3 regions of the Ruegeria sp. HKCCA5463 genome follow, and region 1 is predicted to be linked to each of the others. Evidence: riboswitches for the same ligand, from Rfam matches in the RefSeq annotation. Region 1 holds a riboswitch; each other region holds the start of a gene.
What was found. A riboswitch is a leader RNA that binds a small molecule or an ion and turns the genes downstream of it on or off. The one in region 1 is predicted to bind cobalamin.
Positions count from the first base shown of each region.

Region 1 (10,188 bases):
ATTCACATAGTCGTTGTTGTCATAGCTTTCACGCACACCCGCATCCGCGTTCAAACTGACATTCGGCCCAAGGTTGGCCCGCTGTTGCTGGACAATCAGATCAAAAGCGCGGACCTGATGCTGCGCCGACAGAATCGCCGGGTGGTTGCGTTGCGCGAGGCTGATCGCTTCTGCCTCGCTCCGTGGAAGATTGGGCAGGCTGGGTTGACCGGCCGTCCTCCCTGGCGCCTTGCCGACCGCATTGACATACTCAGCCTGCGCGATGCTCAGTTCACCACGAGCGACCGCCAGATCAGCTTGAGAACTTGCCAACTGCGCTTCGGAAAGCGCCACGTCCGTGCGCGTCACTTCGCCAACCTCGAAGCGATCATTCGATGCGCGAAGCTCTTCCGCCGAAACATCCACGTTGTTCTGGCGAATTGCGACTGTTTCTTCCTGTAGCAGCACGCCCAGGTAAGCATTTGCAGCGCGGATAAGCACCTGTTGCTCAATGTCGATCAGGGTTTGTCTGGTCGACAGAACCGTTTCCTGCGCCGATTGCTTGCCCAGAACCGAAGCGCCACCATCATACAGAAGCTGAGTTAGCCCCAGACCGGTGAAAAACCGGGACGGCTCGGTCGTTGTGACCACATTGTTGGTCCGAGACCGGGTATAATCCTGGCTGACCTGTACAGTCCAGTTGATGATTGGCCGTAATGCAGAAAGCGCGATTGCCACGTCTTCATCTGCCGCGCGCAGCAGCGCCCGGTTCTGCTCCAGCAAGCCGCTTGTATTATACGCGCCGATGAAGGCGTCTGTTATGTTGTCAGCCCACGCCGGACGCCCTGGCATAACGCTGATGGCAAGTCCTGCGGTCACTGCGAATGCCCTGACCAGCTTGCCTGTCGCTGAACCACGCATACCGAAATCCTCTCAAACGAAATTACACTGCCCTGAAAGCAGTTTGCGGTCTTCTTTTCAACTAATCAAGGCGCCAGCAGAATCTATCGGCGAACTATAGCGAAAATGCACACTCCGCCGAAAAGCTCTCTAGTATCGGTGCACTGGCGTTGAACGCATCCCGCCAGCTGACCCGGCCTCCGGTCTTTCGACCGATCCGCACAGTTCCAAGATTGCCTTCAACAAACAGGCATGCAATCCGGCCATGTTCCTTGAGCTGATCCAACAGCGCGTCGGGAATCCGTTCAACACCGCCCTGCACCATGATCGCATCGTAAGGACCGTGCTCAGCCGCACCCTGATCCAAAGGACCGACGTGGATAATGGCATTGTCCACATCGGCCTCAGCCAACAGGCTTTGCGCCTCGGACGCCAGCGAGTCGTCGCTTTCCACACCAACAACCAACTGGGCCATACGCGCGGCAACCGCAGTGGAATACCCCGTCGCCGGAGCGATATCGAGAATCATCTCGTCGTTCGAAATGTTGAGCGCATCCAGCATTTTAGAAAGCGTTCTCGGCTCGAGCATACAGCGCCCGTTGCCCAGATCGATCACACTGTCGGCATAGGCGGCCTCACGCTGTGCGTCAGGCACGAAGTTTTCGCGCGGGACGTTCAACATCGCCTCAATTATCGGGAACTTTGTAACATCCGAAGGCCGGATTTGCGTATCAACCATAGTGCGGCGCCGGGCAGCGAAATCTGTCATAGGATCTCTCGAGTCATTCCCAAAGTTACCCGGCTTTTGCCACATCCTGAAACGCCCAGCAACGGCCCTGTTGACGCAACCCCCCTGCGCCTGTGCGTTTGCGGTTGCGGGCTTCGGCAAATTTCAATCTCGTCGACAAAATTGCGCGCAATCCTCTGGACGCCCCTTGGGAAAGCTGCTAAAACCCCACGCACACCACAGCAAGTATTTGATTTTACTTGTAAAGGCGAGTTGGCGGAGTGGTGACGCAGCGGATTGCAAATCCGTGTACACCGGTTCGATTCCGGTACTCGCCTCCAATACCTCCAATGACTTGCGGTACTTTTTCCCTCCTCGAGGTCCAATATCCAACCAACTATTGGATTTTTCGTGTTTCGATCTGGTTCTGTTCCATCCGACTGCGAGCATTCTTGGCATATGCCGCCAGCTTGCGTTCAGGCAACACCCGCCGTACTTCCTGGGCATCTTCATCTCGAAATGTTCAGAATTGGTGACCTGAACCATTGGTCCGGCCCTTTCAGATGTATACCATTCTTGTGGGCAGTTTGCGATCAAGGACGGCCAAGCTGGCCCTTTGTGCGGTTCAGGCAGCGGCAGAATGGTGCTGCAAACAAAGCTGTCGGATTGTCTGTCGTCCATGGCTGGAATTGACCTGCCATTACCTGTGCTGCTTCGACCTGGTTGGGACGGCATCGCGCCTGCGCGAAGCGTGCAGACTGCCTTATGCAATTTGGCCTATCCTTCTTTCTGACGTGTTCGTCAAAACGGGCCTCCGAAGGCATTGCTCCAACAACAGCCCTTGAGCAATATTATGTCTCACCATCGCCGAAAAACGAAACTTCATGACAACTCGGGAAGGATGAACTAGGACTCTAACAAAGAAAAAGTTCTGGACGTATTGTGGAACACATTGCCTTTACCTTCGAGATGGGGGTCGTTTGCACCCTGCTGGCTTTCACCGTTTTTCTGTTCGTTTCCGAGATCATAAGGATCGACCTTTCCGCCATATTGGTTCTGGTTCTCATAGGCTTGCTCAGCTACGCGCCCGGGCTGGGAAATCTGGCGGATGTCACCCTTCTGTTCGACGGCTTCGCATCCAATGCCGTCATCTCGATCATTGCGGTCATGATCGTCGGGGCCGGTCTGGACAAGACGGGGATCATGAACAAGGTGGCTGCCGTCATCCTCAAATACGGCGGCAAATCCGAAGGCAGGGTTGTACCAATCATTTCCGGCACCGTTGGCGTCATATCCTCGTTCATGCAGAATGTCGGCGCCGCTGCTCTGTTTCTGCCGGTTGTCAGCCGAATTTCCACACGGTCGGGCATACCGCTGTCGCGCCTGCTCATGCCGATGGGATTCTGCGCCATTTTGGGCGGCACCATGACGATGGTGGGGTCGTCTCCTCTTATCCTGCTGAACGATCTGATCCTGACGGCAAATGACAGTCTGCCGGCCTCTCAGAAAATGGAGCCCTTCGGCCTGTTCTCGGTCACGCCGATCGGTGCGGTTCTGATCCTGACGGGAATTGGTTACTTTCTGCTGTTGGGACGTTGGGTTTTGCCCGAGGCTGAAGGGCCTGACAATACGGGTACCGGACAAGGGACACAGGAATACCTGCAAAGGGTCTATGGCCTCAAAGCCGATGTGTTCGAAGTCGTGGTGCCCGAGGACAGCCCTTTGGTCGGCGAGATTCTGGCCGACATCAACCACGAAAACCACCTGTACATCATTTCCACCTTCTATCGCGGCAAAACCTCGATGGTTCAGGTTTTGACAGCGGAAATTGCAGCGCCGTGTCGGCTGGCCATCGTCGGCCGCCGTTGGGAGGTCGAGACGTTCGCCGAGAAATACGGGCTGACCGTTCTTCCGGATTTGGACATTTTCGTCGAAGAGTTCGCCCCAACCAATGCAGGCGTGGCCGAGGTGGTCATCACGCCCGACAGCAAGCTGATCGGCAAATGCCCCCGCGAGCTTTTGTTTCGCAAGACCTACGGGATGTCGCTGCTGGCCATTCACCGCGGCGAAGAGACGCTGAGCCATGTCGAGACCGAGGATCACGAATCCACTCAGATCGGGCTCGAAAAGTTTCAGGCGGGCGACATGCTTGTGGCACATACCAGATGGGACAACCTGATGCGGATCAAACGAGATCCGGATTTCGTCGTTGTGACGACGGACTTTCCTCAGGACGAGCTGCGGCCGCAAAAAGTCGGCTGGGCCCTGGCATTCTTCGCCATTTCGCTGTCGTTGATCCTGTTCACGGATGTCCGGCTTTCACTCTGTCTTCTTACCGGCGCGGTGGGCATGATGCTGACCCGTGTGCTCAGCGTGGACGAGGCATACCGCGCGGTCGGATGGAACACCGTATTCCTGCTCGCCTGCCTCATACCTTTGGGACAAGCCGTGCAGAACACAGGTACGGCCGCGTGGATCGCGCAGCAGATCATGATAATTCTGGACGGCTGGCCGCTCTGGTCGCTGCAAACCGGCATCGCCGTTCTGGCGACGGCCTTTTCTTTGGTCATGTCCAATGTGGGGGCCACGGTTCTGCTGGTGCCTCTGGCGGTATCAATTGCGGTGGCGGCGGGTGGAAACCCGGCCGTCTTTGCCCTGACGGTCGCTATATCGACATCGAACAGCTTCATCATCCCAACCCATCAGGTAAACGCGTTGATCATGGGTCCGGCCGGATACAAGGTGATGGATTTCGTCCGCTCCGGCGGAATAATGACGGCGCTGTTTCTGGTCGTCTCGCTGCTCATGATAAACGTCATCTATTAGTATTAGCGCAAGAGGATCCGGGGGGTTCGGTGGTCTTTTCTCATCATCTGGACAGGTTCAGTCAAGGCACCCGTTCACCATAGTCTACGCCCCTTGCTAAGATACCGTTCGTCGCCGGGCCCACCTCAGGCTGGGTCCCGGCACACCATGCCGCCCATCGACGCCCACAGGTCGCTTTCCATGCCTCTGCATCATTGTTGCGCGCGACTCGCTTGACAAGCAGGCCAGCGGTGCCGCATGTCCCTTTCGTTGGTGTCGGTGAGAGCCGATGAAAAGGGAATGCGTCAACGGTCTTGCCGCCAAACGCAGCCGCCCCCGCGACCGTGAACGGAGAGGATGCCCAATGCCACTGGCCCGAAAGCCGGGAAGGCGGGACATCCGACAGAGGCCCGCCTCTGGCATCCGCAAGCCGGGAGACCTGCCAACAACCGAAGTTGAAACCGGGCGGGGTGTTCCGGTGTCGGGTCCATGACCACTCGTGGCCCGCATGAAACCCCGTCCCCCGCGAAGAGGATTTGGGGGGATGAGAGACATGACCGAGACCGCACCAGTCGAGTTGCTGGTCTGTACTACCTGCCGTCGCGGCCTGCCTGTCGAAGATGATGCGCAACGCCCGGGCGCTTTGTTGCACAAGGCCCTGGAACAGGCAGACCTGCCCGACGGTGTCACCCTGCAAGCCGTTGAATGCCTGTCAAACTGCGATCAAGGCTGTTCGATCGTGTTGCGCGGGCCGGGCCGCTGGACCTTCGTGTATGAAAACCTGAACGAAACAGATCATGTCGACGTCATCGTCGACGGCGCGACCAAGTATCTGGCCACGGAAGATGGTTTGGTGAAATGGCGCGAACGCCCCGAACATTTTCGCAAGAACTGTGCCTCGCGCATTCCCCCCATTGGAGCCTGACATGTCGAACCTCGAAAAACTCCCCGTCACAGTGATCACCGGCTTTCTGGGCTCGGGCAAGACCACTTTGGTGCGTCACCTGATGCAGAACCCGCAGGGCAAGCGCCTTGCCGTCGTAGTCAACGAGTTCGGCGATGTAGGCGTCGATGGCGACATCCTGAAATCCTGTGCCATTCCAGATTGCCCGGCGGAAAACATCATGGAACTGGCCAATGGCTGCATCTGCTGCACCGTGGCAGATGATTTCATTCCCACCATCGAGGCCCTGATGGCGTTGGAGCCGCGCCCGGATCATATCCTGATCGAAACCAGCGGTCTGGCCCTGCCGAAACCGCTGCTCAAGGCATTCGACTGGCCTGACATCCGCTCGAAGATCACCGTCGACGGCGTGATCGCCTTAGCCGATGCCGAGGCTGTGGCCGCAGGCCGTTTCGCGCCCAATGTCGAAGCGGTGGACGCCCAGCGCATGGCCGATGACTCGATCGACCACGAAACGCCCCTGTCCGAGGTGTTCGAGGATCAGATCTCGTGCGCCGACATCATCCTGCTGACCAAGCCCGACCTCGCCGGCCCCGAAGGCGTGGCCAAAGCGCGCGAGATCATCGCCGCCGAGGCGCCGCGCCCCCTGCCCGTCGTCGAAGTGGCCGAAGGTGCCGTGGACGTGCGCGTTGTGCTGGGTCTGGAAGCCGCCGCCGAGGATGACATGGACGCCCGACCCTCGCATCACGACGGCCATCACGATCACGAGCATGACGATTTCGAAAGCATCATCGTCGAGCTGCCCGAGCAGACCGATCCGGCCCAACTGGTCGCCAATATCGAACGCCTCGCCAATGAACTGAACATCCTGCGCGTCAAAGGGTATGCCGCCGTTCAGGGCAAACCCATGCGCCTGCTGGTCCAGGCAGTGGGTGCCCGCGTGCGTCACCAGTATGACCGCCCGTGGGAACCCGGTGAAGACCGTCGTTCGCGTCTGGTCGTCATCGCCGAGCATGACGATATCAAAGAGGCGGAAATCCGCGAAATCCTCGTGGGTGTGCGTGAGGCTGCCGAGTAAGACCCATGCACGTCGTCTTCCGCGAAAGCCACGGGCTCGAGGAAACCGAGACCCCAACCGATCTGGGCCAGAGCCCGGCGGATCTGGTGGTGCTGTCGTTTTCGGACAGCGATCTGGGGGCTTTCGCGGCGGGCTGGCATCGCGGCGGCGGACCGGAAGGGCGAATGCCGACCCTGCGGCTGGCGAATTTGACGGCGTTGAAACACCCGTTATCGGTCGATACCTATGTCGAGCAGACGATGGAGGGCGCCAAGGGCATTCTGATCCGTCTGATCGGCGGCGTCCCCTACTGGCCTTATGGGTTGCAGCAGGTTTTGGCCCTGGCGCAGGCCAAGGGCATCGCACTGGCGGTGCTGCCCGCCGACGGGCGCGAGGACACGCGGCTGGATGACTATTCCACCCTGCCGGTCTCGACCCTGCGGCGTCTGGCGCATCTGTGCGATACCGGCGGCGAGGTCGCGGCACAGGCGGCGCTGGCGCAGATGGCTTTGGCGGCGGGGCTTTATGCCGGTCCGGTGATGGGCGCCAAGACCTTGCCCGAATGTGGCGTGTGGTGTCCGGATCGCGGCGTAATCCCGGTGGAAACCGCGTTCGAAAGCAAGGCCAAACGAATCCTCGTCACCTTTTACCGCGCTTACCTGACCTCGGCAGACACCGCCCCGATCGCCGCCCTGATCCGCAGCCTGCGCGCCCGTGGATACGCGGCGGTGGGCATGTTTGCCCCGTCTCTCAAGGCGCCCGTGGCCGCCGACTGGTTGCGGGACCAGGTTGTTGCGCTGAACCCATCGGCCATTGTCAACGCCACCTCGTTTTCGGGAAAAGGTGCGTCGGGAACGTCGCCTCTGGACGCGGCAGGCGTGCCGGTGTTTCAGGTCGCTCTCGCCACCTCGCGCCGCAAAGCCTGGGCCGAGGCGGAACGCGGTTTGTCCCCCGCCGATCTTGCCATGCATGTGGTACTGCCCGAGGTGGATGGACGGATCTCAGCAGGAATCGCGTCTTTCAAGGAACCCGGCAAACGCGATCCGCATCTGGAATACGCGCGCTTTGCACATCGGCCCGAACCGGACCGGATCGAAGCAATCATCGACCGTGTATCGGGCTGGCTTGCACTGAACGACAAACCCAAGGCAGATCAGATTCCTGCGTTGGTCCTGTCCACCTATCCCGGCAAAGACTGGCAGATGGCCCATGCGGTTGGCCTCGACGCGCTGGCCTCGGCCGAGGCGATGCTGTCCGATCTTGACAAAGAAGGCTATGACATCGCGACAGGCGAGCCGATTGCCGACACTCTTCTGGACGCACGGATTTCGTGGTCGCTTGGGGATTATCAGGATGCGCTTGCGGAATTGCCCGAGACCCTGCGCGCTGATCTGCACGCCGTTTGGGGCGCGCCCGAAGATGATCCGGCCTGTGCCGATGGTGCCTTCCATTTCACCGCGCTTCGGCGCGGCAAGGCGCTGGTCGCGCTGCAACCCGAACGCGGCACGCCCGAGCTGCGAGATGACGACTATCATGACCTCTCGCGCACCCCGCGCCACGGTTATGTCGCCTTCTATCTGTGGCTGCGCAAAGGGTTGGGTGCCGATGCGCTGATCCATATCGGCGCGCATGGAACGCTGGAATGGTTGCCCGGAAAATCGGTCGCCTTGTCTGCCGATTGTTGGCCCGAGGCGCTGATCGGCGATCTGCCGGTGATCTACCCGTTTATCGTGAACGACCCGGGCGAGGCCGCGCAAGCCAAGCGCCGGATCGGAGCCGTCACGCTGGGCCACATCCCGCCCCCGATGAAGGAAAGCGGCACGCCGGATCGGATGGTGCGGCTTGAATCGCTGCTGGATGAGTTTTCCAACGCCGACGGGCTTGACCCCAAACGCCGCGACCGCTTGCAGGAAGATATCCGTGATGAGGCGCAGGCGATAGGGCTGGAAAGCGATCTTGGCCTCGATCAGGCAACCTGCACCGCCGAGGCCATCACCCGCATCGACCGCTTTGTCTGTGACATCAAGGAAAGCCAGTTTGGCGACGGGCTGCACATCTTCGGGCGTGTGCCCGAAGTGACGGGCAGTTTCGATCCGGCTCCTTCGGCCCACGCCGAACGCGACGCGCTGATCAAAGCGCTCGAAGGCAAGCGGATTGATGCCGGGCCTTCAGGGTCCCCCTATCGTGGCCGGTCAGATGTTCTGCCCACCGGGCGGAACCTTTACACCACCGATCCGCGGTCGGTTCCGACCCGTGCGGCCTATGCTCAGGGTGTGAAACTGGCCGAAGAACTGGTGCGGCGCCATCTTCAGGAAGAAGGCGATTACCCGAAGGGGCTGATCGTCGATCTGTGGGGGTCAGCCACCATGCGCACGGCGGGCGAGGAATTCGCCATGGCCCTGCACCTGCTGGGCGTCAAACCCGTGTGGGACAAAGGGTCCGAGAGGGTTTCCGGCATCGAGGTTCTGCCGATCACCGACCTGAGCCGCCCGCGTCTGGACGTGACCTTGCGGGTTTCGGGCCTGTTCCGGGATGTTTTCCCGACGCTGTCCGCTTTGTTTGGCCAAGCGGTTCGCGCATTGGCCGCGCGCGATGAGGCAAGGGATTGGAACCCCTATGCCGGGCAGGAGCCGGCAGCGCGGGTCTATGGACCTGCGCCCGGAAGCTATGGCGTCAATATGACCGAACTTTCCGAAGTGTATACCGACGAGGCCCGTGCGCAGGCCGGTGAAGCGTGGCTTGAGGCCAGCTCTTTTGCATTGGAAGGCGAACACATCTCGCAGGACAAGGACGGCATCACCCAACGCGTTGCAAATGCGGACAGCTTTGTCCACTTGCAGGACCTGACCGAAACCGATCTTCTTCTGGCCAACGATTATGCCACACACGAGGCGGGTTTTGCCGCCGCCAAGAAGATCGCCGGCGGAACCGCGCAGCTTTACCATCTGGACAATACCAACCCCGAAAATCCGCGTGCCCGTACTTTGCGCGAAGAAATCAGCCGAGTCGTCCACGCCCGTGCCGCCAACCCCGGCTGGATCGCCGGGATGCAACGCCATGGTTTCCGGGGGGCGGCTGAAATCGCGGCAACGCTGGATCATATGGCTTCTTTCGCGCATCTGTCTGGCACGGTCGCACCACATCTTTTTGACCTCTACCACGATGCCACTCTGGGCAACGAAGAGGTCGACGCGTTCCTGCAAGAGGCCAATCCCAAGGCGCGCCAGGCCATGCAGGACCGGTTCCGCGCGCTGCTTGAGGCCGGGCTTTGGAACACGCGCCGGAACTCTATCCGGGCTGATCTGGAGGGATTGAGATGAGTGCACCAATTGTTCAGGGCTGGTGCCCGGGCGCCCATCGTCCGATGATGTCCGGTGACGGTCTGGTCGTCAGGGTCAGGCCCCGGCTGGCGCGTCTGGAGGCCGATCAGGCACTGGGACTGTGCGATCTGGCGGACCGCTTTGGCAACGGCTCGATCGATTTGACCAATCGCGCCAATCTGCAATTGCGGGGCGTGGAAGAGGAAGACCATCAGCCTCTGCTCAAAGAGCTTGCCGCGCTGAACCTGCTGGATGCGGAACCCGGTATCGAAATACGCCGCAATATTCTGGTTACGCCGCTCTATCAGGCGGGCGATTTGACTGCTCGACTGACCCATGAACTGATTGATCGGCTTGTGGAGCTGCCGGCCCTGCCGGCAAAGTTCGGCTTTGCAATCGACACGGGCCGCGAACGTCTGCTGGCGTCGGATTCGGCTGATATTCGTCTGGAAACCGGTGCAGGCGGCCTGATCCTGCGCGCCGATGGCTGCGAAAC
Region 1 covers NZ_WQFL01000007.1:62,583-72,770, reverse strand. Annotated here, with positions in the region: gene GOW09_RS15190 (TolC family outer membrane protein) at 1-900, opposite strand, end outside; gene GOW09_RS15185 (protein-L-isoaspartate O-methyltransferase) at 995-1,648, opposite strand; tRNA gene GOW09_RS15180 (tRNA-Cys) at 1,874-1,947, shown strand; gene GOW09_RS15175 (SLC13 family permease) at 2,576-4,432, shown strand; cobalamin riboswitch at 4,666-4,873, shown strand; gene GOW09_RS15170 (DUF1636 domain-containing protein) at 4,965-5,336, shown strand; gene cobW (cobalamin biosynthesis protein CobW) at 5,338-6,393, shown strand; gene cobN (cobaltochelatase subunit CobN) at 6,399-9,692, shown strand; gene GOW09_RS15155 (cobalamin biosynthesis protein CobG) at 9,689-10,188, shown strand, end outside.

Region 2 (10,188 bases), on a different contig from region 1:
TCTCTTCCGACGGCTCGTCGGACAGCGAGAAGGTTTCCAGACCTTCAATTGCGGTCGGGATTTTCGGCGCTGCGTCCATTTCCAGCGACTGCTCGGTCGAGACCAGCTTGCGACGTTCGTCATCGCTCATCACGCCGCCTTCAGCTGCTTTCTTGGCCGCCGCTTTCTGCACGGCGGTGTCCAGTTCAGACTGTTTGCACAGACCCAGAGCAACAGGATCAATCGGCTGCATGTTGGTGATGTTCCAGTGCGTGCGTTCGCGGATCGACTGGATGGTGGGTTTGGTGGTGCCGACCAGCTTGGCAATCTGGCCGTCGCTGAGTTCCGGGTGGAACTTGACCAGCCACAGGATCGAGTTCGGACGGTCCTGGCGTTTCGAAAGCGGCGTGTAGCGCGGGCCACGGCGCTTTTCCTCGCCGGCGGCCGATGGGTTGAACTTGAGCTTCAGCTTGTGAAGCGGGTTGTTCTGTGCCGCGTCGATTTCTTCCTGGGTCAGCTGGTTGTTGGCGATCGGGTCAAAGCCCTTGACGCCGGCGGCGACGTCACCATCAGCGATACCCTGCACTTCCAACTCGTGCATTCCTACGAAATCCGCGATCTGCTTGAAGCTGATCGTGGTGTTGTCCACCAGCCATACGGCGGTTGCCTTGGCCATAAGCGGTTTTGCCATCAGCCCGTCTCCTATACATACATCTGTCCCGTCGCCGGAATTCGGCGGCCCCTTGGTTTTGGGGCAGGTTTCCGTTGTCGGGGAACTTGGCCCGTATATAGTCGCGCAAAGGCAAGAAGGGAAGAGGCGAATGCGCCAAGGGATTACGGGGCTGGTTTTGTGGGTGTTGAGCGCGGTCGCTGCGCTGGCCGAGGGCGAAAAGGCGGGCGAGTTCGATTACTACGTGCTGTCGCTCAGCTGGTCGCCCAACTGGTGCGCCCGCGAAGGTGACGCGCGCGGCTCGGATCAATGTGACGATCGGCATGATCACGGCTGGATACTGCACGGGTTATGGCCACAGTTCCATCAGGGCTGGCCGTCCTACTGCCGTACCCCCGAAAGCCCACCTTCGCGACGCATGACGCGGGAAATGGAGGATATTCAGGGCAGCTCCGGCCTTGCGTGGCATCAATGGAAGAAACACGGCACATGCTCGGGATTGTCGGCATCCGACTACTTTGCCTTGTCCCGGCGGGCTTATGAAGCGGTCAAGCGCCCTGAGGTGCTCCGCAAGCTGGATTCATCCGTCAGACTGCCGGCTTCGGTGGTCGAGGAGGCATTCCTGAAGGCCAACCCGGAGTTGGAGCGCGACATGATCACGATCACCTGCAAACAGGGCTATATCGAAGAAGTCCGCCTGTGCCTGTCCCGCGGTCTTGATCCCGTACCCTGTGGCCGCGACGTGATCCGCGACTGCACCGCCAAGGACGCCCTGTTCGATCCGATTCGTTAAAGCTTTTTGTTCTGGCAGTCCCGCGCATAGTCCAGCGCCTTGGCGGTGCCTTTCAGATCGATGGCCATCACCACTTCACCTGCCGGATTGTAGACGGTCATCGTTTTGTTCTGAGCGATGGCGTTCACAAAGCTCCGGTCGGTGAAAAACACGGTTGCGCCCGGCACGTCGCGTTCGTTGAACCCGATGGCCGTCGCATCATAGCTTTTGCCGTCCAGATCAAAGCGGATCGGATAACTCACACCCTGTTTAATGTCGCCCCATGCCTTGTTGTACACGGCGAAATACCCACGATTGCCCAACGCATCATAGCCCAGCCGCACCACCGAGAGATCCTGATACACCGTCTGGATCAGGCACCCGTTGCCAAGCGCTGGGTCCATCATGATGTTCCAACCTTCGACAAAGCCCTTGTCGATGAGGTCTTGGGCTAGGGCGGAGGTGGCTGTCAAAGCGGCGAAAGTAAGGGCGAGAAGGCGGGTCATAGCACATCCACAAATCAGACAATCTATTCATGTCATTGTAAAGTGTTGTAGAAGTTAGACAATCTATTAATTTCCCGCGGGCCGTGTCAGGTCTCCTCGCCGTTGGAACAAATCTCAAGTCTCAGGTTAACAATTGCCTGGTTTGGAACGTCTTCTGAATTCAGCGATCCTCCGACAGCTAACCATTCGGAGTATTCAGGGTTAATGCAATCAACGTATAGAACGCCGAAAAAATCGCCATACTTACCGTCACCGCGAACATAGACGTGCCTGTGTGTTTGTTCATCATACTTTTTGTCTTCTGGAATTGCGCTCCACCATTGTTTGTATGGCGGCGGTAAATCGTGCGTGTCTTCGTATAAGTAGAGAGTTTCAGCGGCCAAGGGCGAGGCGAAAGCACCAACAATTGCATAAAACGCTAAGTGTTTCATCGTGTTTGATAATCCGTGGAATTAACAGAAAGAAACTCATCCAATAACAGTACAGCTGTCAAGCTAGTTACCGCGATATTTGAGCATGCATCGTGCGCTGCGCTGGCGCCGCCTAGCGCAAAGGCCTCGCAAAAAATGAACCGGGAATTAGAGCTACAGTTCCTTCCGCGCCCGCAGCGCGGCCGTGATCGTCCCGTCGTCCAGATAATCCAGTTCTCCGCCAATCGGCACACCCTGCGCCAGTGAGGTCAGGCGCACCTGCCCCTCCAACTGATCGGCGATGTAATGGGCTGTGGTCTGGCCATCGACGGTGGCGTTCAGCGCCAGGATGACTTCGGAAATCCCTTCGGCCACAATCCGGTCCTTGAGGCGGGGAATGCGCAACTCGTCGGGGCCGACCCCGTCCAACGCCGACAGCGTGCCACCCAGAACGTGATAGCGCCCTTTGAACACTCCGGCACGCTCCATCGCCCAGAGGTCGGCGACGTCTTCGACCACGCACAGCTCGCCGGTTGCGCGGGCCTCATCGTTGCAGATGTCACAGATATCGGTGGTGCCCACGTTGCCGCAATTCAGGCATTCGCGGGCCGTGATCGCGACCTGCTGCATGGCATCAGACAGGGGCGTCAGCAGCAAGGCACGTTTGCGGATCAGGTGCAGCACAGCGCGGCGGGCTGAGCGTGGGCCGAGGCCCGGCAGTTTGGCCATCAGGTCGATCAGGTTGTCGATGTCGCTGTTCGAACTCATGGCCAATCCTGCTTTGCGCCGGAGGGAGCCTCCGGCGGGAGTATTATAGAAAAGATGAAGCTCAGAACGGCAGCTTGATGTCTGCGGGCAAGCCCATGCTTTCGGTCAGCTTGGCCATTTCTTCCTGTGAACGTTCAGCGGCTTTGGTCTGTGCATCCTTGATGGCGGCCAAGATCAGGTCTTCGACCACTTCCTTGTCATCGCCGTTGAAGATGGACGGGTCGATATCCAGACCTTTGAGTTCACCCTTGGCTGTCGCTGTTGCCTTGACCAGGCCTGCACCGGATTCGCCGACAACCATCATGTTGTTCAGCTCTTCCTGCATTTCGGTCATCTTGGTTTGCAGGTCCTGCGCGGATTTCATCATCTTGGCCATGTCGCCCAGACCGCCAAGCCCGCCGAGTCCTTTCAGCATAGTATTCTCCTGTGTCTCCGTTTGCGCTCTAGATACGGGCAGCAGCCACATGGCACAAGGGTTCTCCCGCCGGTCGGAGGCTCTACCGTTCCGGCCGGCATGTTGATCGGCGCAGGCGTCAGCAGGATCGTGCCGCCCGTCTGCGACGCCATATTCGCCTGCAGGTCCGAATAGCGCAGATCGTCCTTGGCGCGCATATGGCCTGCTGCCGAGACTGATCACACAGGGCAAAGAAAATCTGGGCGTGGTTCGAATGGCTACGCGGCATCCGGATCAGAATTGTCACGGGCCGCCTACCGCTGGCCGGTGTCGCAACAAACGATCTGAGACATGCAGGCGGATGTGTTCGATTGAAACTTCGTTCAGCTTCGTTTGAAACAGGGGGTGACGGGCGGCGGGGTCAGTCTTCCTCGAACGGGTCCCACTCGTCTTCAACCTCGGGAAGCGCTTCGGTCTCGACCTTGGCGGCGCGTTGCTCCGGCGTTTCGATCCTGGTGATTTTCGCCTTTGGAAATTGCGCCAGTACCGCCTGCACCAACGGGTGTTTTTCGGCCTCGGATTTCAGTGCCAGCTCGGCCTCGTCCCGTATTTCTGCAATTGTGGGGGCTTCTCCGTCCGAGACGATCGAGACAGCCCACCGATTTCCTGTCCAGCGTTGCAAGGCTGAGCCCAGTCGTGGCGCCAGATCTGCCGGTGCCTGGGCGGCGGGCGTAAATTCGATTCGTCCGGGTTGATAGGAGACGAGGCGCACGCCGTTTTCCACCTCGACCAGCAACTTCACGTCGCGATTGGTCCGGATCAGTTCCACCACGTGGTCGAAGGTTGGGTACCGGGCAAGGGCCGTCTGGGTATCCTGCGCCAGGGCTGCAACCGGTGCGCCACCGGCACCGCGAGGGGGCGGCGCATAGGCAGGTGGATGGGCTGCGCCAGCCGGCGCCGGACCGGTGCCCGGTCGGGATATCGAAACGCCGCCATTGGGCCCGCCCGGCGGCGGTGGCGGGGCATCTTGCAACCGTTTGATCAGCTCTTCGGGGCTGGGCAAATCCGCCACATGGGTCAGGCGAATAACGGCCATTTCAGCGGCCATCATGGCGTTGGGGGCAGCCGAGACTTCCTCGAGCGCCTTCAGCAGCATTTGCCACATCCGGGTCAGAACCCGCATCGGCAGAGCCTCGGCCATCTGTTGGCCCCGGGTCCGTTCGTCCGGAGAAACCGTCGGGTCCTGGGCCGCGTCAGGTGTGATCTTTACGACGGACACCCAGTGCGTGATCTCGGCCAGATCGCGCAGCACCGCCAGCGGGTCCGCGCCTTCGGCGTATTGCCCGCTCAACTCGGTAAGTGCGCCCGCGGCGTCGCCGCGCAGGATCATATCCATAAGGTCCAGAACCCGGCCACGGTCTGCCAGTCCAAGCATTGCACGGACCTGATCGGCGGTCGTCTCGCCAGCCCCGTGCGAAATCGCCTGATCCAGCAACGAGGTTGCATCCCGGGCCGATCCTTCCGCTGCTCGGGTGATCAGCGCCAGCGCGTCTTCGGCGATCTGGGCGTTTTCCGCTTCGGCGATCTTGCGCAGCAGGCCAATCATGTCTTCGGGTTCGATCCGGCGCAGGTCGAAACGCTGGCAGCGGGACAGCACGGTGACAGGGACTTTGCGGATTTCAGTGGTTGCGAAGATGAACTTCACATGCGCGGGCGGTTCTTCCAACGTCTTGAGCAGCGCGTTGAACGCGCTGGTCGAGAGCATATGAACCTCGTCGATGATATAAATCTTGTAACGCGCGCTGGCGGCGCGATAGCGAACACTGTCAATGATCTCGCGGATGTCGTTGACGCCCGTACGGCTGGCGGCGTCCATCTCCATCACGTCGACATGGCGGCCTTCCATGATGGCGACACAATGTTCACACTGACCGCAGGGCTCGGTTGTGGGGCCACCGGTTCCATCGGGTCCGATGCAGTTCATCCCCTTGGCGATGATCCTTGCGGTCGTGGTTTTGCCGGTGCCGCGAATACCGGTCATGATGAAGGCCTGCGCGATCCGGTCGGCCGCGAACGCGTTTTTCAGGGTGCGCACCATGGCATCCTGACCCACCAGATCGGCAAAGGTTTCCGGGCGATATTTGCGGGCGAGAACCTGATAGGCGGGGCTGGAGCTGTCTGTCATGTCTTCTCGTTGGGATTCGGTGCTTGGGCACAGCGTAGTGGCCACCGTTGCCCGCGTCCACAGCGGGGCGCGATGATTTTTGATTTAGAAACGAGTCGCTTTCGCACTAAACTGCATCAGCGGATTTAATGGCTCATTTTGTAAAGAGTTCTTTGGGGAGGACAGGATTCATGTCGCAGTTGGTGATCTACGCCCTGCAAGTCGGTGGCGGAACGCTGGCGCTGACCTCGATGCCCGGACGCGGCGGAGATTACTCCAGCGATCTGGATATGATCGCAGCCTGGCAGCCGGGGCTTGTTGTTTCGATGACGACGGATGTCGAAATGCTTCAGGACGGGGCGCAGGAATTTGGCAGCGATATTCAAAGCCGCGCCAGCCGATGGGTTCACCTGCCGATCGAAGATTTCGGAGCGCCGACAAAAGCGATTGATGACGCGTGGCCGTCCGTCAGCGCCGCGGCCCGGCACGCGCTTTCCGGCGGAGGTCGCGTATTGGTGCACTGCCGCGGGGGATGTGGCAGGTCAGGTATGATTGTCCTGCGGCTGATGGTCGAATGCGGCGAACGCGCGGACACGGCGCTGCAACGATTGCGGGCGGTGCGCCCTTGCGCCGTCGAAACGGATGCGCAACTGGCCTGGGCCTCTCGGCGCGCCCAGGCACAGGTCAGTCTGGATTCAGATTGAAATCTGCACGGGCGCGCAAGCAGGTTTCCGAGGCCGGATCGTGGAAACTTCGATCATCGCGCAGGGTGGGGTCTTCACGACGCCGGATGGCATCGCACTGAACGTGTTTCCGAAGATCAGGTCGGCATAGCCGTTCAGCGGCTCAAATGCGGTTTCGGGCTGCGTTCCGCAAAAGACACGAATGCTGTCTGATCGCGCGCGGAAAATTGCATGACATCCTTCGGCGCAATGTGACAGCTCGCTGCTGCCCTCAATCTCGAAATCGTCACTTGTGGCCGAGGTCGCCTGGGCCATGGCTTCGGATATCGAGCGCGCCAGCCGCGCCAAAGCGGGACAGGTTTTGCCCGTCCGCTGACATACTGTTGCACTGAATTCATGTGTTTTTGTCTTCCAGATCATCCTGCGCCCTCCGCGCTTGGTGGACAGGATATTTTGGACAGGTGGGACATCGTGATGCCGTCAGGACCTGCCCGGACACCCCGCCCGAGTTTCGGTTTCGTTTCCGATGGCAGGTCTCCTGACTTGCGGGTCATCGCTTTGCCGACCTTCCCAGCCTTCGGGGCCAGTGGTGTTTCGGCATCGCTTACCGCTTACAGTTGCGGGGGCAGTCGCGGATTTGGTTGTTGCCTGCATGACCAGACATTACCGCACCGTGTTCCCTTTTCATCCCGACCCCTTGTGGAGGCCGGAAACCATCACACAACCGCTAGCGTTTGAGCACGCATCGAGTCAAGCCGATCTTTTGACCGGACGCTTGGTCATGCTGGATACGATGTTGGTTCATGCATAGTGTCGAGGGCGTTGAGGTTCGGAAACCGGATTTACCAAGCGCAAAGCCAGAGATCATGTTGGACACAGAGCAAACGGTATTGACCGAAGAGTTTCGCTTTCCGTCCGGGCAGAAAACACTGTCTGCACGGTTGTACAGCCCGCTGACCTCGCCCGAAATCGTCGTCGTGCTGAACAGTGCAACGGGTGTGCCGCGCGATTATTACCGTCATTTCGCACGATGGCTTGCTGCCGAGCAGGGTATGGCCTGCCTGACCTATGACTATCGCGATTACGGGCATTCCTTGACTGGCCGCCTGAAAGACTCGCGTGCGACCATGGCGGATTGGGCCTTGATCGACATGCCCGCGGCACGGGCGGAAATGCGCAGACGGTTTCCCGATTCGCAGCATTGGACCATCGGTCATTCGATCGGCGCGATGTTGGGGCCTGTGCAGCCGGATATCGATCTGATTGACCGGATGATCTGTGTGTGTTCGGGGCTGGTAACCGTAAGCGACCACCCGTGGCCCTATCGGGGTTTGGCAGGATTGTTCTGGTATGGTCATGCCCCGCTTTTGGCCCGAGCCCTTGGCTACCTTCCCGGAAAGGCGATCGGGTTCGGCTCGGATCTGCCGGCATCGGTCTATTGGCAGTGGCGCAAATGGTGTACCGCGCCTTTGAATTATGTGCCTGAAATCGGGCATGAGTTACCTGCGGCGCAGTGGAAGGATTCTGGAACGCCCGTGGATTTGTTCACCTTCGAGGACGACCAGATGGTGCCGCCGGACGCGGTTTGGCGGCTTGCGGATCTTTACGGCCCCGATGCCAACCGCCACCTGCTGAGCCCCGCCGATTTCGGGTTGCCCGAGGTTGGTCATATCGGAGCATTTGCCCGGCGCAATGCAGCGGTTTGGCCGCGACTGATCGCTTGATCAGACGCGGCGCAGAACGGGCCAGGCCCCGACCCGCCATCACCGGTTGCGAAGTTTCTTTTCCTTCATGACGCCACGGACCATCTTGCCGAACGCTTTGTCCCGCGCCCGGGACTGCGCGACGGTCTCAGAATTGCGCTGATCTTCGCGCCAAAGCTTGCGCCACCGGTCCAATCGAGCCGGATCAAGCATGCCGTGGCTTATTGCCTTTTGCACGGCACATCCGGGCTCGGAGCTGTGCTGGCAATCCGAAAAACGGCAGTCCCGGCTCAACTCGGCAAGGTCCGAGAAAACGTCGTCGATCCCGTCCTGAGCGTCCAGCAGGCGCAACGCGCGCATTCCAGGTGTATCGATCAACCAGCCGCCGTTGCGCATCCGGTGCAGTGCGCGTGCGGTCGTCGTGTGTCGGCCCCGCGCGTCATCCTCGCGAATGTCCGAGGTGGCAAGATCCTGATCGGTCATGGTATTGGCAAGTGTCGTCTTGCCAACGCCCGACGAACCAACCAGCACTCCGGTCTGGCTTTTGGGGCACCAGGACAGCACCTTTTCAACCTCTGCCGGGTCCAGTGCGTTGATCGTCAGAACCGTCAGGAACGGGTCCAGTGATTGCACCTGTCCCGAGAAACTGTCAGGGTCCGCCGATTTGTCGGCCTTTGTCAGAACGACGACCGGGTAACACCCGGCCTGATACGCAAGCGCCAGATATCGTTCCAGCCGGGGCAGGTTGAAATCGGCATTGCAGGAGCTGACGATGAACAGCACATCGACATTGGCTGCGATCAGTTGCATTGCGGCGCCTGTACCGGCGGCGCGTCGGTGCAGCAGGCTGCGCCGGTCGAGCAAATGGCGCACGCGTTTGTCGTCATCGGTGAGAACCCAATCGCCAACGGCATAGCTGCCGGTCGTTTGATCGGGAGACAGCAACGGGACTTCGCCGTCAGGGTTCAGCCCGATCAGGCGGTCCCGATGAACGGAAGTGATGCGAAAAGGTGTGCATGAAGGATAAGCCGCGTGTTGCGCAGCAAAGTGAGAGGACCATCCCAGGTCCGAAAGTGCAAGAAACATTGGTTTGCCTGTCGTCAGAAACAGCACTCCCGACGGATGGCGATCGCTCATCCCCGGGTCATGTGTTCAGGCAGTCAGTCGATACCGTGAGGTCAGAACCGTGCTGCCCGAAGGGTCTTTGCTACAATCATAAAGCCCTCCTGCGGCTAAGGTTCGTAAAGTGAGAGGTTGGACATCGACCCAAGCGGGGCTCGTTGTGGCTGCTTCCTTCCGGACCTGACCAGGTTGGCGAGGCGCTCGCCCGCGCCAACCTCTCGACTCTGGATATAGGGAAGGCTTCGGCAAAAGACAACCCGTCAGAGCGTCAGCCGAATGCGTGCAAAACCGTTTTCGTCAGGTTCCAGAATCTTGGGGGCAAACCTGTTCAATTCGTCGACATACTTCAAAGCACCGGGACCGGTCCGAAGAATGGTCGTCATCCCCGATTTCGGCATCAGAGAGAACGGGTAAGGTTGCCGGGCCAATGGGTCGGGTGGCAGGCGGTGCGTCATGTAGTCCCGCAAAATGTCCCGGATATCCAGCGGGGGCAGATCGATGGCCGGGGCCGATGACACATGCGGGAAATGTCCGCCCCCGCTTGCGCGATAATTATCGAGCGCAACGACAAATGCCTGATCGGGTTGCACGGCCTGGCCTGCGCAAGTCAGATGATGCACCCGCCTGTGGCCGGGATGGATCATTTGCCCCCCGACATCGTAACGCGCCGGTTGCGACGGGTCGATCTGATAGGACAGGCCAAAGATGACATCGAAATTGTATCCCGCCCGATCCCGGTCGAACAGCTCTGCCTCGGCGTCGGGGAATTGTTGGTTGAATGCGCTGGCTGACATCTCCAACCACTCCAGCAGCTGCGCGCCCGTGATCTGAACCGCGCGCAACTCGTTGGGAAAGACATGCAGGTCCGCCACGTGACGCAGACAGATTTCACCGGGCGGCACGTCCGTATAGTGCCTGGGGCCAGAGCGTCCGCCGCATTTGGCCGGTGACGCGGCTGACAACAGCGGCAGCTCTGCAAGCGTGGTGCCGTGTAAGAAAGGGCGCAACGCGGCTGCC
Region 2 covers NZ_WQFL01000009.1:45,162-55,349, reverse strand. Annotated here, with positions in the region: gene GOW09_RS17810 (DUF1013 domain-containing protein) at 1-670, opposite strand, end outside; gene GOW09_RS17805 (ribonuclease T2) at 801-1,442, shown strand; gene GOW09_RS17800 (hypothetical protein) at 1,439-1,927, opposite strand; gene GOW09_RS17795 (hypothetical protein) at 2,014-2,358, opposite strand; gene recR (recombination mediator RecR) at 2,512-3,105, opposite strand; gene GOW09_RS17785 (YbaB/EbfC family nucleoid-associated protein) at 3,167-3,520, opposite strand; gene GOW09_RS17780 (DNA polymerase III subunit gamma/tau) at 3,921-5,684, opposite strand; gene GOW09_RS17775 (dual specificity protein phosphatase family protein) at 5,855-6,367, shown strand; gene GOW09_RS17770 (hypothetical protein) at 6,359-6,766, opposite strand; cobalamin riboswitch at 6,857-7,079, opposite strand; gene GOW09_RS17765 (hypothetical protein) at 7,213-8,070, shown strand; gene rsgA (ribosome small subunit-dependent GTPase A) at 8,110-9,135, opposite strand; RNA gene ffs (signal recognition particle sRNA small type) at 9,294-9,392, opposite strand; gene GOW09_RS17750 (bifunctional 2',3'-cyclic-nucleotide 2'-phosphodiesterase/3'-nucleotidase) at 9,432-10,188, opposite strand, start outside.
Region 2: it holds a riboswitch for cobalamin, as region 1 does, so the genes downstream of both, GOW09_RS17770 (hypothetical protein) here and GOW09_RS15170 (DUF1636 domain-containing protein) in region 1, are expected to answer to the same signal.

Region 3 (10,188 bases), on a different contig from region 1:
GGAAAACCCCCGGCACTTCATAGCGGCCAGGATGCGTTCTGATCTTTCGATCGCGCGCACAAGCATCATACCCACAAGGTAGCCAAAGCTGCGATATGTGTGCCAGTTTGTTGCTGGCCGAAAACCACGCACCTTCATGGCGGCGCGCAGCCGCAGGTATTCTTCGCGCAAGACCTCGATATACCGGATCGTGAACATCAGCAGGTAAACCAGCTTTTCGGGGCACCGCAGACGATGCAGGGCGTGGCCCAGTGTAACCGGCTCCATCGTCCCGACCAAAACCAACAGGGACAGGATCACGGCATTGGCGGTCAAGGCAATCTCGACCGCTTTCCAAAAACCCTGCCAGCTTGCGGAGAATCCCCAAAGCGTGAACATCGGATCCCCGGGCATGGAAAAGGGCAACAGGACCAGCATGAACAGGATGAACCCATCCATCATGGCCATTCGCTTCAACGTCTTTCGCCGCGGCAGACGTGAAACTATCAGAAGCGAAAGCGACACTGTCAGCGCCGCGCAGAGCGCGCCGAGGGATGACAGCGCCACGGTCACGACCGCAAAAACAACTGCCATGACGATCCGCATCCGAGGATCCAGCAGGCTGATCAGACCTTCTGGTCCGTCACCGGCTTCGGACAGTGTTTTTTCCTTGTGCCCCAGAACGTGTGCCATCAGGAGGCCAGCTTGCGGCGGGCCGCCATGTAAAAGCCCAGACCAAACAGACCAACGATGTACCCGATCCCGCCAAGGATGGTTTGCAGGTCATTCTGTTCGCGATAGGCCGCAATCTCGCGCCTGAGCGGGCGCAATTCGTTACGTACGGCCTTGGCGATAACCTGCTGCTCTTCGGCGCTGAGAGACGCCGCCGAACCGCTGGCCTGCGTCACAGCAGCCGAAGATGAGCCACCGTTTTCTGCCACGGCAACGCCCATGATCCGCGCGACATCTTCGGCAGACATCGTGACTTCGGCCACATGCCCGGCGCCAAGGTTGGCAAAGAAGGTGTGCGCCACGGCCGAGGTCGGCGTGTAGACAAAAAAACCGTCCGCATCCGTGACCGATCGACCCAGCTCGGCCCCATCCGGGCCGGTGACAATGACCTCGGTGCCGTTTGCCATGTCGCCGTTAGAAAAGCCAATTTCGCCCTCGATGACGTCTCCCGACTCGAAAACGCCGGCTATGACCTTGTGCGCCAGGGCAGGCACAGGTGCGCAGCACACGGCCAATATGACAACCAGATGCTTCATGTGGCTGCTCCTCTGAAAAACAGCTCGGGCTTGACCTTGCGCGCCAACAACACGGCGAACCCGGTCAAAATCGCCTCGATGGCCATGACAGGAATATGGGCGAAGAAAACAAGCTTGGCGGCAGGCAGAAATTCATCCCCCGACAGCGCCAAGGAAAACGCGACCATGCCGGTTGTCGCCGCAATCGCAAATGCGCCGCCGACGCCCCCCCAAATTGCACCTTGCAAAGGCGTTCCACGCGCGATCAGACGACCGAACAACATTCCGGCCACCACTGCGGGAAAGGCGATATTGACGGTGTTGATCCCCAACACCGTCAACCCGCCAAAGCCGAAAAAGACCGCCTGTAGCAAAAGCCCGACGAACAAAGCCGGGAATGCGGCCCAACCAAGCAGCAGCCCGGCCATGCCGTTGAGGATCAGATGGACCGACGACGGACCAATGGGCACGTGGATCAAGGATGCCACGAAGAAACTGGCTGACAGCACGCCCGCAGTGGGGATGCGATCAAGATCCAGAGACCTGAGACCCATGGCGATCCCGCCCGCGGCGGCTATGGCGCCGCCAATTACAACCGGGTTGGAAAGGGCTCCGTCGACGATGTGCATTTGGGGTTACTCCAGATCCCAGGCACGAATCCAGATGACCGCATCCTGGCTGAGTTCTTTGCCCTCATGTTCGGTTGCCGGACCGGAACCAAGGGCGGCGAAACCCCAGTAACCGGCTTTCGGAACGCCGAACGAAAAGTACCCGTTGTCGTCAGATATTGCGACCACCGCACCACCCGGCATAGGAGACGCTTTCGGTGCAGAAACGGCCGAACTTTCCATGTCGGGTTCGGCGGCCATGTACTCGATCTCGATCTCGGCCCCCGCAACCGGCTGACCATCAGCCAGCACACGGCCCGTGAAAGTCGAACCCGCGATGATGTTGGTCGGCTTGTTCAGCGGGATAATCTCGGTCGGCAGACCCACGGGATTCATCCAGTCGGTCGGCAATTCGTTGCGGTTCAGGAAGGCTTTGGTGAGCTGTTGGATATAAATGTCTTCGGATTCCTCATAATAAGGCTGAGGAACCGTCACCAGCACATAGTCGCCCGAACGTTTGACCGGGACACTGCCCTTGAACGCCGCACCCTCGTTTTCCCCGCCAGTGAACCGGATAGGTTCCAGCGTGTCCAGCAAATCGGTCTTTTCACCGTTGTGGATCACATAGAATTCCTGCGGCTTTTCCAGATCCATGACATGGCCATTCTCGAACGGATGCCAGAAAATCAGTTTGACCGGTACATCGCCCGGTTTCTCGATCATGGTGTCGGTGGTGTATTCCAAAAGGAAATGCGCATTTGCTATGGCAGGAAGAGCCACCGCGGCAGCGGCTGCGCTGAGCAGCGTTTTCATGAACAGTCGTCCTTGTCCCGTCGCGCCAATCCCGGCGCGAAATTCGTTTTGACCACGGGACATTCAACGCCAAATTACCCTTTTCAGGCATCCTGGTCCGACGCACATCCCGTCGCCGATTAGGAGTGCCCCTTGTGAGGGCACATGTCCGGCAGGTATCCTGACTTGCGGGTCAAAGCGTCGGACTGGCCTTCCCGGGCAACCCCCAGTGGCGTTTCAGCCCTGCTCGCCGCTTACAGTTGCGGGTGCAGTTGCGGAATTGGGCCTGAGCCCGCACCGCATTCCCTATTGATTCCAGAGCAAGCCCCGGAACCGGACATGCCGAGCGGCTTGCCAGACAACTCAGCCCTCCGTCAACGAAAATGTGTTACGGCCATCGAAAATAATGAGCTCGGCAGTTTGCGAGAGTGAACCAGTTTGTGAAATATCCAAGGCAACAAGGTGATTTCACATCTAAGCTTCTGAAAGATACCTTTCCGACAACGGCAGGCTCGCCGCGCCCAGTGAGCGTGCTTCCGGGCCCACGGTCCCTGCCAGCACGGCAGGGCGCTCGAGACCGGTCAGGTTAAGCTCAGACAGTTTGTCTTCGACCATTTCAACCAAACGCGCCTTGATGTCCTGCGGCATCCAGCCGTCAATCTTCACGCATTCGAAATCTATCAGGCTACAGGACGAGACAATCGCATAGGCAATCCCACTCGCCGTCTGTTTCAACCAGTATTCCAGTTGAACTTTTGGCACATCCCAACGCTGGGTCGTTTCCCAAATGGAATGCGACGTGACACCTGCTGTGGTGATTGCACGCTCGAGCACATACAGGCTGGCCACGTCGATAAGGGGTCTGACACCACCGGCATCATCTGGCACAGGCAAGGGGCCGATTGCGCCCGCGTTTCCACGTCCCGAAAAGATTGCGCCATTGAGGACCACACCGCCGCCAATGAAAAACCCGATATAGAAGTACAGGAAATCCCTGGGCCCATCGGCTGGACCGAATACCAATTCCGCCCCACAAGCCGCAGTGGCGTCATTTTGCAGGAATACCGGAATATCGAGGCGCCGCGCCAGGTCAGCCTTCAGGTCTGATACGCGCCACGGGTCCATTTCTTCCTGAGGAACCTGAAGGGTCTGGGCCCAGTCCCATAGGTAGAACGGCATGGCAATCCCAAGTCCCGCAATCCTGCCTTTGGCCTCAGGCGACATGGATGATATCATTTTGCCCAGACTCTCAGTGGAAAACTCCAAAGTGGCTTTCGGCGTTGGATAGTCATAGGTTCGCCGATCGCGTTGCCGCACATTTCCGACAAAGTCAGTCAAAACCAACTCGGCACTGCGACGCCCCACCTTGAGCCCAAAGAAAAAGGCACCATCCGGGTTAAGTCGCATGGGAACGGAAGGTTGCCCGACTTTCCCGCGGACCGGTTCGCCGCGCAAAAGCAAACCATCCTTCTCCAACAGCCGCATGATGACGGAAACGGTTTGTGCCGACAGTCCTGTCATGCGCGCGATCTCGGACTTCGAAAGGGCCTGGTGACGCCGGACAAGCGACAATACAAGCCGTTCGTTCCGGGCCCGCATCCCGCTTTGGTTGGTTCCGCGCACCTCTGACCCGTGCAGGCCAATCGAATTTTTCCGAGATGAATTTTCCGGCACGACCACCCCTTTCCTGTTGAAGAATGAGAAAGCCCGCCCGCCCTGTCAATAATAAATAAGAGTGATTTATTTATTGACTCAAAATTCGAATCTTGTGATTGTTTCTTATGGGGTCAGGATTTTTTGCCTGATCGCCCTCGTGCCCTACTCGGCATAGAAAAAACTGGGAGGATAATCGATGAAACTTGCAAAACTTGCGGGTGCTGCTGCGCTCGGGGTTACTGCCATGGCTGGCAGTGCAATGGCGGAAGGCGAAACTGTTTGCCTGATCACCAAGACGGACACCAACCCGTTCTTTGTCAAAATGAAAGAAGGTGCGACTGCAAAAGCGGAAGAGCTGGGAATGACGCTCAAAGCCTTTGCGGGCAAAGTTGACGGTGACCATGAAACGCAGGTGCAAGCCATTGAGACCTGCATTCTGGACGGCGCCAAGGGCATTCTGCTGACGGCCTCGGACACATCATCCATCGTTCCGGCCGTGAAGCAGGCGCGGGATGCAGGTGTTCTGGTTATCGCTCTGGATACGCCGCTGGAACCCATTGACTCGGCTGACGCGACCTTTGCCACGGACAATTTCCTGGCCGGGCTGCTGATTGGACAATGGGCAAAAGCCACGCTGGGCGACGCGGCCAACGACGCCAAAATCGCGACACTGGATCTTGCCGTCAGCCAGCCGACAGTGGATGTGCTGCGCAATCAGGGTTTCCTGCAAGGCTTCGGTATCGATCTGGCGGACCCGAACGTGATCGGCGATGAAGATGACCCCCGTCTGGTCGGGAGTGATGTCACCGCCGGCAACGAAGAAGGTGGTCGCCGCGCGATGGAAAACCTTCTGGCCAAGGATCCGACGATCAACGTTGTTCACACCATCAACGAACCTGCGGCAGCAGGCGCTTATGAAGCGCTGAAAGCCATCGGGCGCGAAAATGACGTGCTCATCGTTTCCGTGGACGGAGGCTGCCCGGGCGTCCAAAACGTTGCCGACGGTGTGATCGGCGCGACGTCGCAGCAATACCCGCTGTTGATGGCATCACTGGGGGTTGAGGCCGTCAAGAAATGGGCGGACGAAGGCGTGAAGCCTGAAAACACACCCGGCAAGGATTTCTTTGACACCGGCGTGGCGCTTGTAACGGACAAGCCCGCCGAAGGCGTCGAGTCGATCTCGGTCAAGGAAGGCATGGACCTCTGCTGGGGATGACCTGACCACCCGGAGGGCCGCAGAGGGCGGCCTTCCGCTTTTCAAACCACCCAATCGCCCGAAAACTTGCTAAAGTCGTCAGTGACCTGACGCTTTGGGGGAACATTCATGTCCGATACTTCACGACGATCAGACGACTTCGAAGCCGCTGCGAAAGGCAGCCCGGAACAGGTTGCCGAATTTGACGATCACCACCGCGGGTTTGTCGGAACGGTTCAGCATTTTCTGCATGTGAACCCCTCTCTGGTGCCGTTGATCGTCCTTGTGGCTGCCATCGTCATTTTCGGTGTCTTGTTGGGCTCCAAGTTTTTCTCGCCATTTGCACTGACCCTGATTTTGCAGCAGGTCCAGATCGTCGGGATCGTGGCGGCGGCGCAAAGCCTCGTCATCTTGACCGCCGGTATCGACCTCAGCGTCGGGGCAATCATGGTGATGTCGTCGGTTGTGATGGGTCAGTTCACCTTCCGGTATGGGCTGCCGCCATCGGTCGCGATCATTTGCGGCCTTCTCGTTGGCACAGCAATCGGCGCGGTGAACGGTTATCTTGTCAGCCGCATCAAACTGCCACCGTTCATCGTGACGCTTGGCATGTGGCAAATCGTTCTCGCGGCAAATTTCCTTTATTCTCAGAACGAAACGATCCGGTCACAGGAGATCGAGGAACATGCCAGCATCCTGCAACTGTTCGGTGCCAAGTTCAACGTCGGAGGGGCAGTATTCACCGTCGGCGTGATCTTCATGCTGGTGCTTATCCTCGTTCTTTCCTATGCGCTTCGTCATACCGCCTGGGGAAGGCATGTCTATGCGGTCGGTGATGATCCGGAAGCTGCCGAGCTGTCCGGTGTCAATGTGCATCGCACGCTGATGTCGGTTTACATGCTGTCCGGGCTGATCTGCGCCTTCGCGGGTTGGGCTCTGATTGGTCGCATTGGCTCCGTGTCTCCGACGTCAGGACAGTTGGCAAACATTGAAAGCATAACGGCGGTCGTGATCGGGGGTATATCCCTGTTCGGTGGCCGCGGGTCCATTCTCGGATCATTGTTCGGAGCGTTGATCGTCGGGGTCTTCACGCTTGGGCTTCGATTGCTGGGCGCTGATGCGCAATGGACGTTCCTGTTGATCGGCATCCTTATCATCGCAGCGGTCGCGGTCGACCAGTGGATCAGAAAGGTGGCAGCCTGATGGAACCTATTCTCAAAGGACGGAACCTTGTGAAGCGCTACGGCAAGGTAACGGCGCTGGATCAGTGCGATTTCGATCTGATGCCGGGCGAGATTCTGGCCGTGATCGGCGACAACGGCGCAGGCAAGTCAACACTGATCAAGGCGATATCGGGCGCGGTGGTGCCGGATGAAGGTGATGTTTGGCTGGAAGGCCGGAAAGTGAATTTCCACTCGCCGATTGACGCGCGCGAAGCCGGTATCGAAACGGTCTACCAGACGCTTGCGATGTCCCCCGCCCTGTCGATTGCGGACAACATCTTCATGGGGCGCGAAATCCGGCGCAAAGGGCCGTTGGGATCATGGCTCCGAATGCTCGACCGTCCGGCGATGGAGAAATTCGCCCGCGACAAGCTGAGCGAACTGGGTCTGATGACGATCCAGAACATCAATCAAGCCGTTGAAACTCTGTCCGGGGGTCAGCGTCAGGGTGTTGCCGTGGCGCGTGCCGCGGCGTTCGGATCAAAAGTCATCATCCTGGACGAGCCAACGGCCGCACTGGGTGTGAAGGAAAGCCGTCGCGTTCTTGAACTGATCCTCGACGTGAAATCGCGGGGCATTCCGATCATCCTGATCAGCCACAATATGCCACATGTTTTTGAGGTCGCCGATCGAATTCACGTGCACCGGCTTGGCAAACGCCTCTGCGTCGTTGATCCCAAGGATTACACGATGTCCGACGCTGTGGCGTTCATGACCGGTGCCAAGGAACCGCCCGCCGAGGATCAGGCCGCGTGACGAATACACGTGCCACCCCCGAAGCGCTTGCAACCAGGATCGCGGATGCCGTTCAGGCTTTGCCTCCGCTGCAAGACCGTCATCTTGTCGCAATTGCCGGGCCACCGGGATCGGGGAAAACGACTGCGGCCAGCCTTGCGACCAAAGAGCTGAATCTACGCGGCGTCGCAACCGGACTGGTCTTCATGGACGGCTTCCATTATGACAACGTGATCTTGAAGGATCGCGGCCTGCTGAACCGCAAAGGATCTCCTGAAACCTTTGATCTTGCCGGCTTTCATGCGTTGCTTGATCGATTGCGTGCGGAAGAAGAAGTCGCAATACCCGCGTTTGACCGGGAACTGGATCTGGCCATTGCCGCGCGGTCCATGATCACGGCGGATCAGCGCGTTGTTCTGGTTGAGGGCAATTACCTTCTCTTGAACGAGCCGGGTTGGTCGGACCTTCACCAACTGTGGGCACTCAAGGTATTTCTGGACACCGATTTGAAAACACTCGAAACCCGCCTGACCAACAGATGGATCGGCCATGGTCTGGACGCCAATGCCGCCAAGGACCGTGCGCAGTCGAACGATCTTCCGAATGCACAGCGCGTGATCCGAAATTCGATACCCGGTGATCTGACACTGGCTTGAGTTTTGCCTGCGGCCAACACAATCCGTCTTGATGAAAGGCCAAAGGTCAGTTCCGGTACACCGGCGGAACAAGACCGGCTTGGAACCAAGTCACGAAGGGCACGATCGAAAACACCGGCAGCCCGGTCGCCTGCTGAATGTCCGGCGCATAGGGGCACATATTCGTGCACTCCAGAACTATTGCCCCAAGTTCGGGATTGTCCGAGGCCAACGCGATTGCGGCCTCAACATTGTCCTCCCGGGCTTTCTCAACATTCAGACGCGATTCATTGCCAAGAATTGCGCGGGTGAACTCCCGCCCACCCTCGGTTGTGCCGATTGGCGTGTCCAAGGGGACATTGGCAGCCTGAAGATGGTCATTGGTCAAGGTGGAGGCCGAAATGGTCAGAATGCCCGCGCGCTTTCCCTTGGGAAGGATGCGATTCACCATTTCGACCTGCATCAAGGACGAGGTGACGACGGGAACCGGAACGGCCTCGGCCAGCTCCTTCTGGAACAGGGACAGGAACCCGCAATTGGTTGTTATTCCGTCCGCGCCGTCTTTGACCAGCTCTTGCGCGGCGTCGATGAAGACCTCGAGCATACCTTCGGCCCGATGCCGGACCACCCGATCGGGCGAGGCGTCCCGGACGATACGGTAAAGCACCGGAAACGGCCATGTCTGCGCATTGCCCATGTCACCGGGAATTCTTGGGAATTGCGCGTCCAGCATGAGGATTCCCACCGATGCGCCGTAAATGGATTTGCCGCCCTGCACGATCATCCCTGTGCCTCCTCGACAATGCGGGTCGAGATGTCTTCGGCCCCTTCCATGTAGATGCTGGTAATCCCGTGACGCACAGCGTCCTGAACCTGATCCATTCGCTTTGTGATATGAGCCGCCAGAACCCGGGCCGCCTCGTCCGCGTCCCTATCCAGCAGGGCCTTCATGACGTGTTTATGTTCGTCCTTGGACTTCTGCACCCGGTCCATGCTCATGGAAATCCAACGGATATAGCGGATACGCTCGTTGATCCGCGTCAGAGTTTGCAACAACTCCATGTTCCCTGACAGCTTTGCGATCCCCAGATGGAACGCTTCGTCCCGGCTAACTGCTTCTTCGATCGTCAGGCCGGTGATGTCGATGCCCGTTTCGTAAAGTTCGTCACGCAGCATTTGCAGGTCTTCATCGGTCGCCCTGGCGCAGGCGGATCGGGCCGCCGCGGATTCGATGATCTGGCGCAGCTCGAAAAGGTCGAACACGCTTTGCGCATCCAAGGAACGGCAAAAGAACCCTTGCCCCGGGCGGAAATCGAACAGCCGTTCGGCAACCAGACGGTTCAACGCTTCTCGCAACGGCGTGCGACTGACGCCCAGATCCCTGGACAGAGCGACCTCGTTCAGGCGGTCACCGGGGCGCAGGCGGAAGGAGACCGCCATCGCTTTGACCTGATCATAGATATCATCGACGCGTGGACCCGCCATAAACAATGCCCTTCTTCGGTTGATTCACAGGTGCCACACTCAAATCTTGAAATCAATATGCAAGCCTGTATACAGCTATGTGTGCAATTTTTTACTCGAAGGAATCGCGAACCATGACAGGGACGAATTACCTGACCGGAGCCGAGGCGATGGTGCGTATGCTCGAGGCGCATGGCGTGACGCATATGTTCGGCCTGTGCGGCGATACCACCTTGCCGTTCTATGACGCGCTCGCCCGAGTGGATCACGGCATTCAGCACATTCTGACCCGCGACGAACGGCACGCCGCCTACATGGCGGATGGCTATGCCCGCGTGACAGGCAAGCCCGGCGTTTGCGAAGGCCCTTCCGGCGGTGGCGCAACCTACATTCTGCCGGGTGTGGTCGAGGCCAATGAAAGTTCGGTTCCAATCCTGGCGATCACCTCCGATGTGGCGACAACCAGCCGCGGGAAATACCCTTTGACAGAACTGGATCAGCCGGCGTTGTTCCGCCCACTGACGAAGTGGAACGCGTCTCTGGATGATGCCGCCCGGCTTCCGGCCATGGTTCGTGCGGCATTCCGGGCGATGACAACGGGAACACCCGGCGCGACCCATCTGGCGCTGCCGTTTGATACGCAGAAGGCACAGG
Region 3 covers NZ_WQFL01000016.1:13,940-24,127, reverse strand. Annotated here, with positions in the region: gene cbiQ (cobalt ECF transporter T component CbiQ) at 1-672, opposite strand, end outside; gene GOW09_RS21465 (cobalt ABC transporter permease) at 672-1,247, opposite strand; gene cbiM (cobalt transporter CbiM) at 1,244-1,855, opposite strand; gene GOW09_RS21455 (DUF4198 domain-containing protein) at 1,862-2,647, opposite strand; cobalamin riboswitch at 2,780-2,979, opposite strand; gene GOW09_RS21450 (ROK family transcriptional regulator) at 3,101-4,225, opposite strand; gene GOW09_RS21445 (sugar ABC transporter substrate-binding protein) at 4,479-5,498, shown strand; gene GOW09_RS21440 (ABC transporter permease) at 5,607-6,680, shown strand; gene GOW09_RS21435 (ATP-binding cassette domain-containing protein) at 6,680-7,456, shown strand; gene GOW09_RS21430 (hypothetical protein) at 7,453-8,091, shown strand; gene GOW09_RS21425 (aspartate/glutamate racemase family protein) at 8,138-8,854, opposite strand; gene GOW09_RS21420 (GntR family transcriptional regulator) at 8,851-9,555, opposite strand; gene GOW09_RS21415 (thiamine pyrophosphate-binding protein) at 9,669-10,188, shown strand, end outside.
Region 3: it holds a riboswitch for cobalamin, as region 1 does, so the genes downstream of both, GOW09_RS21455 (DUF4198 domain-containing protein) here and GOW09_RS15170 (DUF1636 domain-containing protein) in region 1, are expected to answer to the same signal.